DNA from 4 places in the Enterococcus gilvus ATCC BAA-350 genome. Region 3 is predicted to be linked to each of the others. Evidence: riboswitches for the same ligand, from Rfam matches in the RefSeq annotation. Region 3 holds a riboswitch; each other region holds the start of a gene.
The links. Region 3 has a riboswitch for magnesium ahead of I592_RS04960 (GNAT family N-acetyltransferase). Riboswitches for the same ligand answer to the same signal wherever they lie in the genome.
Positions count from the first base shown of each region.

Region 1: it holds a riboswitch for magnesium, as region 3 does, so the genes downstream of both, I592_RS16060 (ABC transporter permease subunit) here and I592_RS04960 (GNAT family N-acetyltransferase) in region 3, are expected to answer to the same signal.
Region 2: it holds a riboswitch for magnesium, as region 3 does, so the genes downstream of both, I592_RS16460 (FtsW/RodA/SpoVE family cell cycle protein) here and I592_RS04960 (GNAT family N-acetyltransferase) in region 3, are expected to answer to the same signal.
Region 4: it holds a riboswitch for magnesium, as region 3 does, so the genes downstream of both, I592_RS16090 (LCP family protein) here and I592_RS04960 (GNAT family N-acetyltransferase) in region 3, are expected to answer to the same signal.

Region 1 is NZ_ASWH01000002.1:219,816-223,429, forward strand. It holds gene I592_RS16060 (ABC transporter permease subunit) at 1-1,358, opposite strand, end outside; M-box (ykoK) riboswitch at 1,415-1,583, opposite strand; gene I592_RS16065 (response regulator transcription factor) at 1,933-2,613, shown strand; gene I592_RS16070 (sensor histidine kinase) at 2,606-3,595, shown strand.
Region 2 is NZ_ASWH01000002.1:301,973-305,586, reverse strand. It holds gene I592_RS16465 (FtsW/RodA/SpoVE family cell cycle protein) at 1-1,057, opposite strand, end outside; gene I592_RS16460 (FtsW/RodA/SpoVE family cell cycle protein) at 1,035-2,177, opposite strand; M-box (ykoK) riboswitch at 2,297-2,464, opposite strand; gene I592_RS16455 (MucBP domain-containing protein) at 3,013-3,614, shown strand, end outside.
Region 3 is NZ_ASWH01000001.1:1,014,915-1,018,528, forward strand. It holds gene I592_RS20915 (hydroxymethylglutaryl-CoA reductase, degradative) at 1-1,585, shown strand, start outside; M-box (ykoK) riboswitch at 1,845-2,014, shown strand; gene I592_RS04960 (GNAT family N-acetyltransferase) at 2,178-2,621, shown strand; gene mgtA (magnesium-translocating P-type ATPase) at 2,820-3,614, shown strand, end outside.
Region 4 is NZ_ASWH01000002.1:227,391-231,004, forward strand. It holds gene I592_RS16085 (LysR family transcriptional regulator) at 1-450, shown strand, start outside; gene I592_RS16090 (LCP family protein) at 498-1,622, opposite strand; M-box (ykoK) riboswitch at 1,704-1,872, opposite strand; gene I592_RS16095 (Nramp family divalent metal transporter) at 2,300-3,614, shown strand, end outside.

The DNA.
Region 1 (3,614 bases), on a different contig from region 3:
AGAATCCACCATTGAAGCTTATTTGCGCCCATACTGATCACGATAACGATGAAGGGAGTATAGACATTTGAAGGAATCGACCCTAAAATCTGCCCAATCGGCTGAACAATATTGAGCCGCCGATTGTCACTTGCGACCCAAATGGCTAATGGCGTAAAAATAAGTCCGGCGAAGAGCATCGCCAAAGTTACGCGAAGGGTGGTGTAAAGAGTCAATCTTGGAATCATGCTGAAATCTTGATGAGGCAAGAAATGATAGAGCTTGATCGAACTATAGATAACAACAATAGCGAGGCAGACATACCAAAGTGTTTTAAAGAAATTTCGGAACTTTGCGACCCCTTTATATACTCGGTCCAAATGGCAGGTGTACCAAAAGGCTGGGAGCCTATAAAGCCAAAAACGAGCAAAATTGCGAAAGCCCTTTGCGATTGCCTTGGATAGCGTCGCATGTCTCAGCAGACGATAAACGACAGATTTTGGTGGAACGGAGCTTTCAACATCTGCTTCATATTTGAAGTAGTAAGTCGCCCGCACCATAGGCTGGAAGACGAGGAAATTGAGAATAACGACATTTAGCAATAACGCTAGGACAGCCCACAAACAGGCTCTGAAGTCGGCGCGGTCCAAAGCGACTTGAATGTAAGAACCGATCCCCGGAAGAAACAGTGTGGTATCTTTTGGCAGCGCGACTGAAGCCTGTTCACTGGCAACTAGGGCAAACCATGCGGCGGTCTGAGAGATGATCACATTCCACAATAAGCCCGGGATCGCGTAAACAAACTCGAGACGCCAAAATTTTTCCCATGGATTGAGCTTGAATTGATCGGCCACGTTCGATAGATCGGCAGGGATGACCTCCATGATCTGATACAAGGTCAGCATGATATTCCAAGCTTGACCGGTAAAAATCGCGAAGACCGCGACACATTCTGCCCCCAAAACATTTCCTGGAAAGAGGCCAAGCAGCCAAGCCGTCGTAAAGGTCAGAAACCCTAACAATGGTACGGATTCAAGAAAATTGACCATAGGCAAAATAATTCGTCTAGCCGTTTTGTATTTAACCGCGAGTATTCCGAAAATGAAGGAGAAAAGAAAGGACCAGATCATTCCAACGATCATACGGAACATTGTCCGAACAGAGAAATACCAAAGATTCGAGACCGATAAAAAATCATGGGAAGACCTTGCGGTGGCTAAGGAGTCTTCGGATGGCAGGATCTGGATCGGGCGATTCATCTTAACTAAAGAAAAAATGAGAATAAAGGAAAAAAGTGCAACGATCAGCAGGAGGGTGAGATTCCCGATGCTTTTCGAAAGTACCGCCTTTTTCTGTGGTGTTGCGCGTAAAAATTTCAATACAAAAACCTCCTAAATAGTCATATTAAGGAGGCCGCGCTGAATAAAGGGACAGAGAATAATCACGATAATTGAGCTTTGGCTTTCTGAGACGTAAGAATGAAATTTCTAGTTATCTTGGAAAAGCCTTAATTCGACAATCCCTGCTTTACTCGTTACTGTCTCTCGACATTTCCGAGCGATAACCTGTGTTCTTCAGAGTAACCTCACCTAATATGATTCTATTTTGTTGTGCATACTCATCTTACGCGTGGAAGGAGAGAAAGCAATTGGGAATTGGAGGAGGAAGAAAGTGGAGCTTCCAAGATCCTTTTGAGGTCCCTCTTCATGAGCTATTTCGTTTTTTTGCCAAATGCTTTCCAAAAACTTCAGACATGGATACTTGAACGATGAAAGTTTCTTCTGAAAAAACGTTCGATAAAGATTGTTATTTTATTTGTGGTTGCTACTGTCCATCATTTATTTGAAAGCATGCAAACGAATTTGTTGAGGGGGAGAAAACGGAGTTGGATTCGCTTTAAAAATTTTTGGTGGTAGAATAAAGAGGATAAAAAACAACGGAGGAGTCTGCCTGATGACACATATATTCTTAGTAGAGGACGATCGATCTATCGCAGAAAATTTAATGACGTTATTACAAACAGACGGGTTTTCGGTGACACATGCGGCAACAAAATGGGAAGCCCTCGAGCACCTAGAACAACAGCAGTTTGATCTCGCGTTGGTTGATATTTCACTTCCGGATGGAAATGGGTTTACGGTTTGCACAGCAATCAAAGGGGAACAGGATATTCCAGTTATTTTTTTGACGGCTTCTGGCGATGAGGCGAGCGTTGTGACGGGATTGACCATGGGAGCGGATGATTATATTACTAAGCCGTTTCGCCCACGGGAGTTGTTGGCGCGAATAAGGAATGCGCTGCGAAAATACGACCATAGCAAAGTCCGATTTGAGGTGTTGGGGCTGCGTGTCGATCCTGCGAGCGGGATCGTTCAAAAGGATGGTCGTGAGGTGTTTCTTTCTGCATTAGAATATCGCTTGCTGCTGGTATTCGTCAACAATCCTCAAAACATTCTTACGCGTGAACAATTGCTGGACGAGCTATGGGATACGACTGGTGAATTTGTGAATGACAATACGTTGACCGTATACATCAAGCGGTTGCGGGAGAAGATAGAGGAGGTTCCTTCCAATCCAAAAATCATTTTGACCGTCCGTGGCATCGGCTATCGGCTAGGTGGCATCAATGGGTAGAAATCGAGAATTTCGAGTATTCGCACGGCTGTTTTTACTTGTTACTGCGATTTTAACGGGGATCGGTTTTTATTTTGGAACAGTCTCTGGCATGCTGGTTTTGATAACAACATTTCTTTTCGGGTGCCTTTTTTTCCTAGCCACACGTGCTCGATACCAGCGGATCGCACAAATATCTGAACAAATCGACCGGGTTTTACACAATGAGGACCATTTGTTCATCGATGCTCTGGAGGAGGGAGAGCTGTCGGTTTTGCAAAGTGAGATTGCTAAAATGACACTGCGAATTCGGGAGCAGAACGCGGCACTTCAAAAGGAAAAAGAAAATTTAGCAGATTCTCTCGCGGATATCGCTCATCAATTGCGTACCCCTCTGACCTCCGCCACTCTCTTATTAACTTTGGCGAAGGATAAAACGGGGGATAAGGAGCAGAAAGGGGCACTGAGAGAAATCGAAGTGTTGCTATTTCGCATGGATGGACTGATTACAGCGTTGCTGAAATTGTCACGATTGGATGCGGATGTCGTAGAATTCCATCAGGAAAAAGTGAATCTTCAGGAATTGATTGATCGATCTTTGCGCCCCTTTTTAGTTACGCTGGATCTTCATGAAATTCAAGTGGAACGAGCTGTTCCATCCACGTTGTCGATTTATGGCGATCCAATCTGGCTTTCAGAAGCAATTCAGAATATCGTCAAAAATTGTATCGAAAGTATCGGTGATCAAGGAGAAATCACGGTCTCAGCAACGGAGAACCCCTTGTATACGGAACTCACGATCCATGATTCAGGCGAGGGTTTTGAAGCATCGGACCTGCGACAGGTGTTCGAGCGTTTTTACCAAGGACAAAATGGTGAAAAATCTGGGTTTGGAATCGGCATGTCCCTCAGCCACTCGATTATCAAACGTCAGGGAGGGACGATCGTGGCGAAAAATCACCCTGATGGCGGTGCACTGTTCGTCCTGCGTTTTCCCAAGTGACGAATCTCTCACTTAGAAG
Region 2 (3,614 bases), on a different contig from region 3:
ACGGGATTCCTGTTAACGGCAAAATGCCGATCGCCGCACCGATATTTTCAAAAATTTGAAACAGCAAACCGAAGACAAATGCGACGGCAATGTAAAGATTGGCCTTGTTGTTTGTTTTGATCGCGGCGGAAAGGATCTGGTAAAACAAATAGAAATACAAAAAGATGACCAGCGTTCCGCCGAAGAAGCCAAAACCTTCACCAACAACCGTGAAGATCATGTCCGATTCGCGCACGGGAACGTAAACCGACGCTTGCTCAGCGCCGCGTCCGAACAAGCCGCCGGAGCCGATCGCATACAGACTCTGGACCTGCTGATACGCGATCGAGTCACGGTATTGAAAAGGATCGACCCAGGCACGCACACGATCCAATTGATAGGTTTTAAAATGCATAAAATAAAGCAGCTTGTTTCCCCACTCGCTAAATACCAACACCAGCAAGCCGCCGCCTAGCGCCGCACCGATTCCAGTAATCGTCGTCAGTATCTTCCAATGAACACCAGAAATCACAAACAGCGCACCCAGAATGGCGATAAACACCAGACTCGTTCCAAAATCTCGCTGCATAAACATCAGTAAGAATGTGGGCAAGCTGAATAGCAGAACTTTTCCGAGATACCTCAGATCTGTTTTTAATGTCCGATGCTTGCGATTCATCTCATCCACGATCGTCAAACGAACCATCAGCAAAATAAAACTCAGCTTCATCAGCTCCGAGGGCTGAAATGAAAAGCCGCCGAATCGCAGCCAGCGTTTGGTTCCCGTCACAGCGTACATCGCCGGATCATAAAACCAATACAGCAGCGCCATTACGCCAAGGGAAAGGACATAAAAAACAGGTGCATACTTCAATAGAAAGGAGGTGCTTATTTTACTGACTATTCCCATCGCTGCGAGCGAGATCAGGCAAAAAACAATCTGCTTGGTCACAACATTTTTCACATCTGCGCCATCTAGATCAGCCGCCAGCGATTGCACACCGACACTGATCAAATAGAACAAGAAAATCGGCAATAGCAGCGAATAATTACAGTCATTGCTTAATCGTTTGATCATTGACTCGAACCTCCGAAGAAAATTTTAGACAGACCCCCAAGGCCGCCGATAAAATCAAATAACTTGTTCCCCCGTAGCTGATAAACGGCAGCGGGACACCCGTCATAGGGATCAGCCCTAAGATACTGGCGATGTTGATACTGGTTTGCAGCAAAATCAACGCGCCGACCCCGAAGTAGATCAGACTGACTTGCTGGCTGACCTCTTTTGATGCCAATACGAACAACCTCAAAGCGATCAAAAAGAGCAGCGCGAGTACGAGAAGGCCGACGATCATTCCCAATTCTTCTACTAAGATCGAATACACGAAATCTGTCTCTGCAACGGGCAGATAGCCTTTTTTCGTGATACTATTTCCCAGCCCTCGTCCGAAAAGTCCACCGTTGTAGAGGGCATAATAGGAGTTGCTCATCTGAAATCCTTTTCCGTAAGGGTCTAAAAAGGGGTCTCTCACCAATCGGATACGGTCATAGGTGTGGGCGAACAATTCCGGCAATAAATGGTGACTCCCTAGGAAGAGAATGATGCCGCCGATCAACACGATCCCGGCGAAAATCGTTGCGAACACCATGACGGACAATTGATACGGCAGCTCCGCAGTGGTGATGATCACCAATGCAACACCCCAGATAATGATCGCTCCGGTAACCTTCGGCTGAAGCAGGATCAACAACCCGCTGAGCAGTACCAGCCCGCAAGGAACCAGCAGCTCCCGTTGGGTCCGTTTTACTCGGAAATAATAGGCCAAGTAAAGAATCAGCGCGACATTCGTTACCTCTGAAGGCTGAAACTGAATCCCCATCACGGAGACCCAGCGTTGGGCACCGTTGATGTTCACTCCGCTGATTTTCACCAGTATCAAACTGACAAGCCCTGCTGCCAGCAATCCCTTAGCCAACGTCCCCTTTACTAATACATTGCTTTTTACCCGATAAATGAAGGCGATCAGCAACCAGCTCAATCCCATAAAAATGGCTTGCTTGCTAAATAAGGACAGTGGATTCTGACCTTCCGCCATCAGCCGGTAGGAACTTGCGCTAAAAACCATTAAAAGACCGATCAGGCTTACTCCCAAATAGGGTAATAATAACAGCCAATCGATCTTTTTTCTCTTCATCATGTGCATCTCTCCCCTTCGTCAAGTAATTGTTTGAGACGAGAGAGCCCACAGTTAAATAACCTAAAAAAAGAGACACCAAACGTTAGTAGAAAAAAACTAACTAGTTTGGTGTCTCACACAATCAATCTCATCGTCTGAGTTTTAGCACTAAACAACGTAAAGAATTACTCTTAGCTATTTTATGAAAAGCCTTAATCCGACAATTCCTATTTTACACATTGGCGTCTTTCGACGTTTCTGCGCAATAGCCTGTGTTTGTTTAGGAGCCTCACCTAACAAGTTTACTTATATTCACTTTCACAATGAATACTACGTCCTTTATCTTTCGATAGCAAAAGTTTCCTTAGAAAATATCATTTTCTTATCATTTGCTTATAAAATCTTTTAAAAAAAATTTACTAGGCAACCGTTCCATTTTCTGGTATTAGGGAAATACCCTGTTTTAATCACGAAATGGTCAAAAATAACAAAGAGAAAGACAAAAGTTGAACGTTTTCTTTGTAATTAAATAGTTATTATTAACACGTTATAAATTAATTAAAAAAGAGTTACATTTGTGAAATCTATATTTATTTATGACGTTACACTATTACCTTTATCCTGAACTACTTTTTTATCCCTTATTCAACATACATAGACTTTTCTACGAATGGCACGAACGTCGTTACTTCAAGATGCAGCTTCAACAAGGATCAAATGCCTATTCAGTCGAAAAAAGCACCGGATATTTCTCCCTGAACGATTCAGATACCCGTGCTTTCATCGATTTTTTAATACAGAGCGGATCACTCACGAAAACGATCACCTAAACATCATATATAAAGGAGTTTTATTTTTGAAAAAGAATCTATATGTTTTAATGGCGAGTATGTTGGTCGCGGGACCAGCGCTAAGTTTCCCTATACAAAGCAATGCCGAAGCAACAGCCGCAACAAGCAGCGACTCTATCCCCACCCCTGCTAGTGAGCCTGTCTCTTCGACGCAAGCGTCACAGGCACTGCCTTCAACGCCGCCAGTGAGCAGCACGACTGCAACCACTCAAGCATCCGTACCAACAACGGCTTCTTCCAGCACAACGGATGCACCAGCCAGCACCACGAGTGATTCTCAGTCGACTTCGACTACAAGCACTACCTCAAGCACTCCTGAGACCCGGTCAGCCGATTTGACTACATGGATGCCGGACCCAGTGTTGCAGCAAATCGTCGCAAAAGCAGTCGGAAAAACGGTCGATACGTTGACCAAAGAAGACATGCCGAAGCTGACAACGCTGTATATTCAAAACGCGGATAGCGCGATCGCAACTCTTAGAGGGCTGGAATTAGCAACAAATCTGGACTCTTTTTATATGAACGCAAACAGTCAGATCAGTGATTTTTCATTGCTTGCTGCACTACCAAAATTAAGCCAAGTATATTTAATGGGTGCCAATGTCAA
Region 3 (3,614 bases):
CGATCCAAGCATCATGGGTGTAGCCCCTGTATCAGCTATTAATAAATTATTAAATAAAGTCCATCAGACGATCAATGATGTGGATGTCTTCCAAATCAACGAAGCATTTGCGGCAGCCTCTGTTGCTGTGCAAAAAGAATTGGATCTCCCAGATGAAAAAATCAATACCTACGGCGGCGCGATTGCGTTGGGGCATCCAATCGGTGCAAGCGGCACGAGAATCGTGACAACGCTGATCTCTGAACTTTTCCAAGAGGATAAGCAACGGGGAATCGCAAGCTTGTGCATCGGTGGCGGACTTGGTTTGGCCCTGATGATCACAAAAGCAGAAGATCAAGAAACTGCAAAAAAAAAATTCTATCAACTGACCCAAGCTGAGCGTTTAGCAAAGTTGGTGAAGGAAAAAAAGTTATCGGCTAAAGAAGCAGCACAGTTAGCGACAGAAATGGTATTGCCAGAACAAGTTGCCAACAACCTCATCGAAAACCAAATTGGGGAGGGAACGATCCCTCTAGGTGTTGCACAACATTTTGTCATTAACGGAAAAGAGATCAGTATCCCCATGATGACTGAAGAGCCTTCTGTGATTGCAGCGGCTAGTAATGCTGGGAAAATCCTTGCGAAGGCCGGAGGGATTCAGACACGGGTATGCAATCAAGAGATGACTGGACAGGTCGTCTTGAGAAATGTTTCTGAAGCAGAGGCGTTCGTGCAAGTGTTTCGGGATAATGAACAACGGCTTTTTGCGGCGGCTAAAACTAGTTCACCGTCTATTTATCAACGTGGCGGCGGATTGCGCACGATTGATTATCGTATCTTTGAAGAAGGCTACCTTTCAATCGATCTAGTGGTTGATACAAAGGATGCGATGGGTGCCAATATTCTGAATACAATGTTGGAAGCTGTAGCGGAAGAAGTACGACAACTTGTTCCTGCAGCAGAGGTTTTATTTAGTATACTGAGCAACTATGCGACGAGCGCGTTGATTGAAGCAACTTGCGAAATCCCTCTGCAACAAATTGGAGAAGAAGTCGCTGATAAGATCGCTGCGGCCAGTGCATTCAGTAAGCTTGATCCTTACCGCGCGGTGACGCACAATAAAGGAATTATGAACGGCATCGATGCCGTCGTCTTAGCCACGGGAAATGACACGCGAGCAGTGGCAGCGGCGTGCCACGCATATGCTGCCCGCAACGGACAGTACGAGGGCTTGACGGATTGGACGGTGCAAGACGATAAATTAGTTGGCAAGCTTGTTTTACCCATGAAAATAGGGATTGTGGGAGGAGCGACCAAGGTGCTGCCAAAAGCACAAATCAGCTTAAATCTTTTGGGCGTTTCATCTGCTAGTGAATTAGGAGAAGTCATCGTAGCTGTTGGATTGGCTCAGAATCTGGCTGCGATCCGCGCGTTAGTGACCGAAGGGATTCAAAAAGGGCACATGGCGATGCAAAGCCGTTCGCTGGCAATCACAGCAGGAGCGACAGCGAAGGAGATTCCTCAAGTTTCTAGTCAATTAAGAAAAGCAGAACGAATGAACTTAGCTGCAGCAGAAGAAATTATCGCACAGCTTCGGCTAGGATAATCAATAACTATTTTTATGAGGAAAGCAGTGTCTTAAAGACACTGCTTTTTCTTTTTAAAACGATAGTTATTTTATTGGAGAAAATAGTTTTTAACGACATTTGCAAAATAAATTTATGGATTTTATTTTCGTATTAAAATACTGATATATAGGCGATTGATAAAGGGGAGAAGTTTAAATCCATTGAATGATTCGTCACTTTTATCATAAAAAGGTTTGACAGATAATAAATAACTTGTTATATTGTGTTCGAAAATAAAATATGATTTGTTAGGTGAGGCTCCTATACAAACATAGGCTACTGCCCAAAAATGTCGAGAGACGCCAATGGGTAGAACAGGAACTGTCGAATACAAGGCTTTTCTTAAGGTAGCTAAGATGTTTGTCTTTACGTTGTATAGTGCCAAAACTCAACGATTAGATCGACTATAAGATTTTGTCTATTTAGGATGAATTTTGGTAAGGCTTTTCGCTGAGTTTTTTGAGCGGAAAGTCTTTTTTTGCGTAACGATCATAGCTATTTTCAAAAGAATAAAAAGGGGGAAATGAAAATGGTAAAACAGTATTCACATTAACTAGTTGGAACAGTGCATTGTATCGTGAAGCATTAGAACTGAGGAACAAGGAATTGATGGCCAGCGCTGGAAAGAAGCGTTTGCTGACTGCACCCAAAGAGGAACGAAAGGATCTGCATTTGATAATCAAGCGACAGGAACAAGTAATCGGAACCTTACTGCTTCATCCCATTTCTGAAAAATGTGTGCAGGTGAAGCAAGTTGCAGTAGATTCTCGTTACCAAGGAGAAGGTCTAGGCAAGAATTTGCTTACTTACGCGGAACAAGTCGCAAAACGAGTCGGTTTTCGTTTTGTCTTTCTCACAGGTAGAGAACAGGCTTGGGGATTTTATGAAAAATTAGGCTATCAAGGACTATCACAAGAATATCAAGAAGGTCTGCTAAGAATGCGTGTGTATAAAAAAGATCTTCAATCACCACTAGAACAATTTATGAAAAGGGAGATGAAAACAAATGGATGACAGTAGTTCAATAAATAGGGGTTTATGGCAGAAAACTGGAGACAAAAAGGCGCTATTGTCTATTTGTTTTTAACACCCATTTTCTCTGTAAACCCGACTATTGGAGGGATAATCATGAATACGTTAAAAGATATTGGGTTATATCTGTTTATCGGAATAGGATTATGGCGAATTTTTTTCGGGAATAAGGAGAAGAGTATGAAACAACAAAAAATCAAGCCAAATAAGACAAATTACAGTCTATTTGCAAAGAAAACACCACAAAGTTTATTTGAGACATTTGAGACCTCGTCACTAGGATTATTAGAAGATCAGATCGAAGAATCAAGAGAGGCATTCGGTGAAAACAGAATTCCACATAAGAAATCTACGCCTTTGATCGTAGAAGTATTGAAAGCATATATTACGCCGTTTACGTTAGTATTGATTGCGTTAGGACTTATTTCCTTTATTACAGAAGGCATCCTGCCGGAACCAGGAGAAAAGGATTTTTTCGGCAGCGGAATTATATTAGTGATGGTGCTCATCAGCGGAACGATGACCTTGATCCAATCAGTTCGTTCGAATAAGGCTGCTGAAAAATTAAAGTCATTAGTAAAGGTCACTGCGACTGTTCGCAGAAACAAACACTATAAGGAAATTCCGATGGAAGAAATTGTTTGCGGAGACTTGGTAAAACTTTCAGCAGGGGACATGATCCCAGCGGATATCCGATTGGTTTCTTCAAAGGACTTATTTATTTCTCAATCCGCACTGACCGGTGAAAGTTATCCTGTCGAGAAATGTGCCGGCAAAATAGAAACAAAACAAAATGCGGAAACTGGCTACGACAATCTTGTGTTTATGGGAAGCAACGTAATCAGCGGAAGTGCAGAAGGAATCGTGATAGCAACAGGAGCGAGGACATTGTTCGGAGATGTGGCTGAATCGTTAGCAGCCACGCCGATTCAAACCAGTTTTGAGTTAGGTATTCGGAAGACATCATTTCTTTTT
Region 4 (3,614 bases), on a different contig from region 3:
CCCTTGATCCGCTCAAAAATAGTCCTTGCGGCAAATTCTTCAATGATTCCTGCATTAAGCCAAGCAACGCCAGAGTCCTTGGCGAAACTGCCCTTTATTGTGTTAAGCGATCATCTAGGTCATCAGCAGCTGACGCAGCGAATGACCGATTATTTTCAAATCGCTCCTGAGTATCTGTATTGTCAGGACAGTTTAGGGATTCATAAGTGGCTGCACCTGCAAAAAGGCGTGTGTGTTATTCATGCGATCGAAAAGGAATGGCTGGCGAACGAATGGGTCCACTTTTTTTCATTGCCTCCTGCCTTGAGTCTGGAGTATTATTTATATAAAAATAAAAGCAATAGCGAGCTTTTTGGCATCGAAGAAGTCGAGGCGCACGTGAAGCAGCTATTCAAGGAGATTGCCCGCAAGGAAAATGACTGTCCAGAGAATGTTTCGTCTTATAACTAGAAAACAGTGTAAAAGCGCCTGATGCCTGCTTTTACACTGTTTTTTAGTTATTGAACAAAGCCGTTTTTAGTTTTGACGGTAGGGAGAGGGCCGGTCTCGGTGTTGCCCGCGGTGCCTATATACGTATTGCCGTTCAAAGAAGTAGTTTCTTTGTCTTCGGCGTCCGCGTCTTGTACAGAGTAGTCACTTTGATAGAGGTATTCACCATTGGTATGGAAGGGATTTGTTTTTTTATCCCGTGCGTCCTTTTTATCGATCCCGAGACTGACGCGTAATTCATGACTCACATACTCGATACTATCTGGATAAAGTTCCACCATACTGCGTCCTTGATTGCTGAAGGTGCGCCAATCAAAGTCGACTCGTTGTTTTTCATAGCTGTTATAGAGCAGCCCGCTTTTCATCAGGTCCATTAGCTGATCCGAGGTGATATCTGTTTGAATATTGTTATCGAAAGAGTCTATGATCTTGGTCAGGTTTTTGACGGCTGTTTTAGAGGTCAGCTTTTTCCCCACAGCTTGAATGATCTCCTGTTGACGAAAGCCCCGCATGATGTCGTTGTCGCTATGCCGTTCTCTAGCATAGGAGAGCGCCTTTGTACCATCGACATGTTGTTTGCCGGCATCAAAATGAATGGCACCGGGGCCGTCTTTTGTCACGCCATCAAATGCGTGCTGCACATTGATATCGATCCCGTCGATGGCGTCGATGAACTGAATAAAGGATAGAAAATTAAATACACAATAGTGATCGATCGGGATTTTCAATAGGTTTTCTACCGTGTTGACCGAAGCCGTCGGACCGTTGATGGTATAGGCGGCTTCTATGCGTTGATTGCCCTGATAGTTTTTTGAGCTGATGGGCACGAAGCTGTCACGCGGCAGGCTGCAAAAGGTGATTTTCTTGGTTTTGTGATTGACGGTAATGACCATCATCGCGTCCGTTCGAGTAGTACCCAGCTTTCTTTCGATCGTGTTATCCAATCCCATGACTAGAAAGGATTCGGTGTCTTTTTTCGTGGTTGTCTGGTACTCGTTTTTGATGGGATGATACCCGTTGTCTAAGGTATTTCTCAAATGCTGATTGACAAATAAGGAATAGGCAGAGACTGAAATGGCGCACATCAATAGAGCCGTGAGGCATAGTAAAACAATTTTTTGCGAGCGTTTCATAATAAGTCATCCTTTCGTGTAACAAATAAATATAGCAACAAAAAGGATCGTCTTCTGTGCTGCAACAAGAAGGCGATCCTTTACTGTCCTCTCATCGTCTGAGTTTTGGCACTATACAACGTAAAGAAAATTCTTAGCTATGTTTAGAAAAGCCTTAATTCGACAATTCCTGTTTTACACATTGGCGTCTTTCGACGTTTCTGCGCAATAGCCTGTGTTTGTATAGACGCCTCACCTAACAAGGTTATAGGGGCTGTTTACTGAGTATATAATAACGATATGTGTGAAATAAAAATAGCCGATTTATTTTTCTTAATAATATATTTAAAAAGAAAATTGAGATTAATGCATTGTTATATAAGGGGAAAGGCTTTACGGAAAAACCGAAAAGAAAATAAATGGAATAATAAAAAAACGAACTCGGGGTTTTTATCGATTTTAAAATAACGATTTTCGTTTTGAGCGTATGTGCTTGTTTGACTAGAAGAAAAGGGGAGAGAAAAAAATCGCTAGGCAACGGATTTTTTGAAACAGGAAGCTGTATTTATAACAACCATTTAGTTATGCGCGGGCGTTTAGTTGATGTGAGGGGAAAAAAGCCCCTTGCTTAAAAAAATGAAGTGCGATATTTTAGGTATGCCTAAAAATATAGACAAGGATTGAAAGAAGGAATTTAGTTGAAGGCTACACATGAAAAGAACTCGGACACCGCTACCCGTAAGCATCATTTAATAGAATACGCCAATGGACCATCGCTTGAAGAAATCAACGGCACGATCACGGTTCCAAAGGATCTTGGTTTTTGGCGAACGCTCTTTGCCTATTCTGGGCCGGGTGCGCTAGTGGCTGTAGGATATATGGACCCAGGAAATTGGTCGACTTCTATCACGGGAGGGCAAAATTTTCAGTACTTATTGATGTCCGTTATTCTCCTCTCAAGTCTGATCGCGATGCTTCTTCAATATATGTCCGCGAAGCTGGGGATCGTTTCCCAGATGGATCTGGCGCAAGCGATCCGCGCCCGAACAAGCAAGACGCTGGGGATCGTTTTGTGGCTATTAACGGAGCTGGCGATCATGGCGACGGACATAGCGGAGGTCATCGGAGGGGCGATCGCGCTGTACTTATTGTTCAACATCCCTTTAGTGATCGCCGTGTTTATCACCGTCTTTGACGTTTTGCTGCTGCTATTATTGACAAAGATCGGCTTTCGCAAGATCGAGGCGATCGTTGTCGCGCTGATCGTCGTTATTTTCATCATTTTTGCGTACCAGGTCGCATTGTCGAAGCCCGAATGGCGAGCCGTTTTTCAAGGATTGCTTCCTCGTTCGGAGGCGTTCTCTACGTCTCGTTCCGTCGCTGGACAAACACCATTGACTGGTGCCTTGGGAATTATCGGCGCAACGGTCATGCCCCACAACCTTTATTTGCATTCGTCGATCGTTCAAAGTCGGAAAATTAATCATGACGATCAAGAGGACATCGCACGTACGTTGCGTTTTTCAAAATGGGATTCCAACATCCAACTAACGATGGCCTTTTTCATCAATTCTTTGTTGCTGATCATGGGTGTGGCTGTGTTTAAAACTGGCAGCGTAGCCGATCCGTCTTTTTTCGGCTTGTACAAAGCCTTGTCTGATCCATCAGTCATGACAAATAGCCTCTTGGCGCAGGTCGCCAGCTCAGGAATTCTGTCGGTCCTCTTCGCCGTCGCCTTGTTGGCTTCTGGACAAAATTCAACGATCACCGGCACACTTACTGGGCAAATCATCATGGAGGGGTTTGTTCATATGAGAGTCCCAATCTGGCTTCGTCGTTTGATCACGCGGCTTTTGTCTGTCATTCCTGTACTGATCTGTGTATTCATGACCAGCGGGAAAAGTGAGGTGGAGGAGCACATCGCCATCAACAATTTGATGAACAACTCGCAAGTTTTTCTCGCCTTCGCATTGCCGTTCTCGATGCTGCCTTTGCTGATGTTTACCGATAGCC